DNA from 2 places in the Blautia liquoris genome. Region 1 is predicted to be linked to the other one. Evidence: predicted binding sites of a transcription regulator. Region 1 holds the regulator's gene; the other holds the start of a gene.

Region 1 (3,190 bases):
TTTACATCAAGTCCTGCAATTTTTCCGGCATCTTTTGTCGCTTGGCGCTGTGCATCATTGAAATAAGCGGGAACTGTGATCACTGCCTCTGTTACTTTTTCGCCGAGGTAATTTTCTGCATCGCTTTTCATCTTCTGGAGAATCATCGCTGAGATCTCCTGCGGTGAATAATTCTTTCCCTCAATCGTAACACGATAATCCGTTCCCATATGTCTCTTGATGGAAGAAATTGTCTTGTCTGCATTGGTAACAGCCTGACGTTTTGCAGGTTCTCCGACAAGTCTCTCTCCTGTTTTTGTAAACGCTACAACCGACGGTGTCGTTCTGGCACCTTCTGTGTTCGTGATAACCGTTGGTTTTCCACCCTCCATCACTGCGACACAGCTGTTGGTTGTACCTAAATCAATACCAATTATTTTACTCATAGTTTTTATTCCTCCTGATTACCTGATTATTCTATATGAATTTTGACCCTGGTATCATATCAATGTATGATACACGGATTACTCCGCACTTTGTGCTCACGTAATCCTACAAACATTCGAAATACACCCTAATCGGGTTGCTTTCTCATGTTTGTTCGGGTCCCAAGGTCATGCTTTTTCATGCAAGCATGAAACGCAGGACCTTTTGACCCTGGTATCATATCAATTTGCCACTTTTACCATGCTGTGGCGTACGACAGAGTCTTTATATAAATAGCCCTTTTGGAACTCTTCTACAACAACGTTCTCATCTGCATCTTCATCTTCCACATGCATCACTGCGTTGTGCAGATTGGGGTCAAATTTATTTCCGACTGCTTCAATTGCAGTCACCCCCATATCTTCCATAACTTGAGTTAGTTGTTTATAAATTTTATTCATCCCGTTGACAAAAGGATCTGACATATCCGATGCTGTCGCAAGTCCTCTTTCGAAGTTGTCTACAACTGGCAGAATTTTCTCCACAACATCCTTCGCACCCATGGAATACATTCCTGATTTTTCTTTCTCCGTGCGTTTTCTGAAATTATCGAACTCAGCCATCTGGCGCTTAAGCTGATCTGTCAATTCTTCAATTTTCTCGTCTTTTTTGTCTTTCTTTCTCTTAAAAAACTTTTTATCTTTTTCTTTAGCACCATCTTTTAAATCTTCTTTTAGCTCCTGCTTTTCCTCATCAGTTTCTTTTTTCTGATCCTGCTTCTTATCGTCCGCAGTTTTCTCATCCTGTGGCTGATCCGTCTCCTTAGGTGTCTCCTGGACATCCGATTCGGTCTGTATCTGATCCGTTTGTTTATGGATGTCCGTTAAGTCTTTTTCGGTATTCTCCATTTTCTCGTCTACTTTCTTATTTTCTTGTGACACTTATTATCCACCGCCTTTTAAGTATCCGGTTTTTTTTGTTTTTTGAATATCCCATCCAGCTGACTCTTCAAAGTCTTCAGGTTATCCACCACATTTTCGTAATCCATACGTTTGGGACCCACAATTCCTATTGTGCCCGTCATTCCATCCCCTAATTCATAGGTAGTAGTGACAACGGAGCAGTCTTTCATCGTCTGAACCGGGGACTCATTCCCTATATAAATCTGGATGCCTGTGCTGTTCTCGTCATCTTCACCACTGCTGTTTTCTACATTTTTGAGCATATCTATCAGCACTTCTTTTTCTTCGAAAGTGCCCAGAAGCTGACTGGCTTTCTCACTGTCTGTAACAAGTTCCGGATATTTCAAAAAGTTTGTAGTACCACTGGTATACACAGGAACATCATCAGCATCTACAGCAATTGCAGCAGCCACCGCATCCAGCACATTATTAATCACACTGCTGTGAATGCCGGCTTCTTCTTTCAATTTGGTTATCATGCCGAGATTGATCTGGTCCATAGTCAGGCCGTTTAATTGTGTATTCAGCATCAGATTCAATTTCAATATCTGCTCGTCATTGATCGGCTCTTCCAGTGGAATCATCCGATTCTTAACCATATTTCCCTCGGCAACAATCACAGCTAATATCTGCTCTTCGCTGACCTTGGACAGCTGAATGAATTTCAGCCTGGTTTTATGGATCTGAGGTCCGGTGATCATTGTAGCATAGTTTGTATTCATTGCCAGAACCCTCACCACCTGCTGAAGAACCTTCTCCAGCCTGTCAGTTCTCTTGATCGCAAGCTGCTGGATATCTTCAACTTCCTGGTTCTTTTCCCTCATAAGTTGATTGACATATAGTCGATAACCTTTATCTGATGGAATTCGGCCGGCTGAAGTATGGGGCTGCATAATGTAACCCATCTCCTCCAGATCCGACATCTCATTCCTTATCGTAGCAGAGCTCAGATTCAAGTCTGTATATTTGGAAATGGTTCTGGATCCAACCGGTTCGCCTGTGTCCAGGTAAGTCTGGATAATCGCATTTAAAATCTTTTGTTTCCTTTCATCCAAATCCAATGTTCCAAGCTCCCTTCTTATGATTTTGATACCTGCAGAATGCCTGGCACATTACGTCGTTTCGCTGTTGCACTCCTATCAGGTTTGTTAGCACTCGATGTTGTGGAGTGCTAACATCTATGTTCTTACTATAGTACTGACTTTTGATTTTGTCAACACCTTTATTGGTTTTTATTTAAAAAAGTCAAAATTCCTCGAGATATTTCTTTAGTTGAATCATCTGATCGCGAAGCCCGGCAGCGGCCTCGAAGTTCAGTTCCGCCGCTGCTGCCTTCATCTCCTTTTTTACTTTTTTAATCAATTTCTCGAGTTCATCCTTACTCATAGATTCAGGATCTTTTTCCATCTGATCTTCCGTTTTTGCCACATCCTGTGAGATACTGATCAAATCACGCACACCTTTTTCAATCGTCTTAGGTGTAATTCCATGTTCTTCATTATACTTTTGCTGAAGCATGCGCCGCCTTTTTGTTTCATCGATAGCCTGTCTCATAGAGTCGGTCATCATATCTGCATACATAATCACATGACCCTGCGAGTTTCTGGCAGCTCTTCCTATGGTTTGAATCAGGGAAGTCTCTGAGCGCAGAAATCCTTCTTTATCTGCATCTAATATTGCAACAAGAGTAATTTCAGGGATATCAAGTCCTTCTCGTAAAAGGTTGATTCCCACCAGCACATCGAATACATTCAGACGCATATCACGGATGATCTTCGTCCTCTCCAGCGTATCAATGTCTGAGTGCAGATAGCGTACACGGA
Region 2 (3,190 bases), 780 kb from region 1:
TCGGACAGATCTGATTCCTGCCGGTGATTTGATTCAAAGTCTGAGAAGAAAGGAGCCCTTCCTCTATCTGGAAGGTGGAAAGAGCCTTTGCAGAGATGGGTTTCATATGCATCTTCTATATGGAAGATATGCCGTCGCAGCACTCTGGTTCGATCATCTTTTAGGCGGTAATATCATGGAGAATCCTTATCGGCCGCCAGTTCAGGATGGAAAACAAATGACGGAAGACGAATTTCATATAATAAAAAACAGTATAAAGGAAATTGATTGATTCGGGGGAAGGTCAAGCCTTTCATGTTTGGAAACTATGATTTTGTCTTCGTCACTGTTTGGTAAATGATAAATGCGGCCAGTGTGATGGCAAAGCTGATCACAAATGGAAGCAGAAATCTTGTAGACAGAGGACCCTCGATGGAAGTCCCGGCCAGTACATAGGGAATCATCTTAGGGCTTAAGCCAAGGATTGATGCAATTATATATTTGCTCCACGGCATTCCTGCTGCACCAAAGAACATGCTGGTTAATCCGATGGGAAGCGGAGTGATCCGAGCGATAAAGCAGGTCGTCGTAGTGTTGTTCTGATTAGACGAAAAGAACTTTTTTGCTTTCTCATTCTTCTGCAGCATCCGGGTGACTTCTTCTGCGCCGAGTTTCTTTCCAAGATAATAACTGATCGTTGTTTCACAGATCATTCCTGTTATGCTGATAAGAATGCCCCAGACAGGCGGAAATATTATGCCGATGGCAATGCAGACAAGCATGTTGGGAATTGCCATGATGATTGATCTGAGACAATATAGTCCAATCAATGCCAAGGCTGCGAAAAACGGAGACGATGGCGTATAGTGTATGATATCATCAACACTCAGATTGTGGACGACCGGAATAAGAATAAGGGTAATTATTATGATAAAACCTATGGTTAATTGTTTCCGATGTGAGTAAAGCCAGCGCATCAAAATCCTCCTTCTTGTCCGGGGTCATCTGACCCTGATAAATGTTTGTTCGGGTTCCAAGGTCCTGCTTTTTCATGCTCGCATGAAAAGCAGGACCTTTTGACCCCATATGATACACGGATTACTCCGCACTTTGTGCTCACGTAATCCTACAAACATTCGAAATACACCCTAATCGGGTTGCTTTCTCATGTTTGTTCGGGTCTCAAGGTCATGCTTTTTCATGCAAGCATGAAACGCAGGACCTTTTGACCCTGGTATCATAAATATTAGTATACTTGAATACTCAAAAATTATCAATTGGAAAAGGTAAACGAATAACTTCACAGAAAGTTCACAGAAATTATTAGCACTCACTCTTGACGAGTGCTAATAATTGTGTTATAACATATTTAGAACGAAGGAAGGGAAAGATAAAGATTGTAAGACGAGAAAGTAATAAGTAACATTTCAGACATCACAGATTTAATCAGAAGGGAGCGATAATTATGTTGATGCCGAGTATTTTTGGAACAAACATGTTTGATGATTTTATGGAACCTTTCGAAAACAGCCTTTGGACGAATGGTCTGATGAGCACAGATGTCAAAGAAAACGATAACAATTTTGAGATTGCTATGGATCTGCCGGGAGTTAAAAAAGAAGACATTAAGGCGCAATTGAATGATGGTTATCTTACCATTGAGGCTTCATCCAAATCGAAGAAAGACGAGAAAGATGAAAATGGTAACTATATTCGCAGGGAAAGATACACCGGAAAAGCAAGAAGAAGCTTTTATGTTGGAAATCAAATAACACAGGAAGACATCAAAGCAAAATTCGAAGACGGGACATTAACGCTTCTGGTTCCAAAAAAAGAAGAAAAAGCGCAAGTGGAACAGAAACAAAATATATTAATTGAAGATTAAACCCATTCTACAAGGAGGAAAAACTTATGATAGTACCAAGCATTTTTAACGATAGTTTATTCGATGACTTCTTTTTTGAACCGTGGTTTAACGACGGAAGTTTTAGCAAAGCGGAGAAGAAACTTTATGGACATCACGGAAAGAATCTGATGAAAACAGATATCAGGCAAACTGATCTGGGTTATGAGCTTGAGATGGACCTGCCGGGATTTAAAAAAGATGAAATTCAGATTTCGCTGGAGAATGGATCTTTGAAGGTCAGTGCTTCAAAGAATCTGGATGAAGAAAAGAAAGATGAAGGGAAGTATATCCGCCGTGAAAGATATGCAGGTGCCTGCGAGAGAACTTTCTATGTTGGTGACAATCTGAAACAGGAAGATATTAAAGCATCCTTTCATGATGGAATCTTAAAGGTCGAACTCCTGAAACCGGATGAAAAAAAGATTGAAGAGAATAAATATGTTGCCATTGAAGGATAATTGGCCCTTCTTTATATAGATATGATAAACGAGCGGAAGGCGTAAAGATGTGCTTTCCGCTCGTTTTATCAGATAGTGTCGGTTGAAACAAGAATCCCCCTGCTTTAGCTGTGGGGAGTGTCAAATTAAGATCTGCCACTAAACAGATGAGATAAGAGGTCTTTCATTTCTCGATAATAAGGGGAAGCGGCAGGGTGAGATTCCATAGGTTTTAATGCGTCAAACATCTTCATATAATACCAATTCTGCTGCTCCCTGCGGGCGTTGAACTTGTCCCAGAATTGTTCACCGATTTCTCTGTAGTCGGATATGCTGCTTCGAAGATTTGATACCTTGTCAGCTAATATTAGCATCATTTCCCGGTCACCTGCTCCAGACAGGGAGGCAATCGCCGCACTTTTTCTCTCTGTCCAGCCTCTGGATTTATCCTCTGTGTGAAAAGCAACCAACGAAGCTACATCACTGCCGAAACGGTCACATATTTCTTCCAGGGTTGCGGGGGTATCTTCGACGATATCATGAAGAACACCAGCGATTAACAGGTTATCATCCGCGTTCATATGGAACAAGATAAGCATTGTCTCCAAAGGATGAAGAATATAAGGATGACAGGATCCTTTTCGAACTTGTCCGGCGTGACATGCGGTTGCATATGTGATTGCTTCATTGATCAGATGGTTTTTTTCGGAAGACATATTCACTCCTCATAAAGTATAACTGCAGATTGTGCATATGACAGTATCTATCCCTAGTATAATTCATTTCTGATTGAAATGGAACAAAAAGATCCCCAAAGTTAGCCTATATCTGACTTTGGGGATCTTTTTGCTGAAAGTATAGCAGTGCA

The links. The regulator HrcA, encoded in region 1, represses chaperone genes, less so after heat shock. The targets are predictions, from matches to a motif close to TGTTAGCACTCNNNNNNNNNGAGTGCTAACA.
Region 2: a site for HrcA is predicted at 1,301-1,331, ahead of INP51_RS14520 (Hsp20/alpha crystallin family protein). Genes of this name have one in related genera too.

Annotation. Positions count from the first base shown of each region.
Region 1 covers NZ_CP063304.1:459,884-463,073, reverse strand. The annotation lists gene dnaK (molecular chaperone DnaK) at 1-425, opposite strand, end outside; gene grpE (nucleotide exchange factor GrpE) at 648-1,313, opposite strand; gene hrcA (heat-inducible transcriptional repressor HrcA) at 1,364-2,428, opposite strand; gene uvrB (excinuclease ABC subunit UvrB) at 2,613-3,190, opposite strand, start outside.
Region 2 covers NZ_CP063304.1:3,197,625-3,200,814, reverse strand. The annotation lists gene INP51_RS14530 (DUF4886 domain-containing protein) at 1-271, shown strand, start outside; gene INP51_RS14525 (TVP38/TMEM64 family protein) at 306-761, opposite strand; gene INP51_RS16235 (hypothetical protein) at 700-846, shown strand; gene INP51_RS14520 (Hsp20/alpha crystallin family protein) at 1,445-1,864, shown strand; gene INP51_RS14515 (Hsp20/alpha crystallin family protein) at 1,891-2,343, shown strand; gene INP51_RS14510 (HD domain-containing protein) at 2,469-3,038, opposite strand.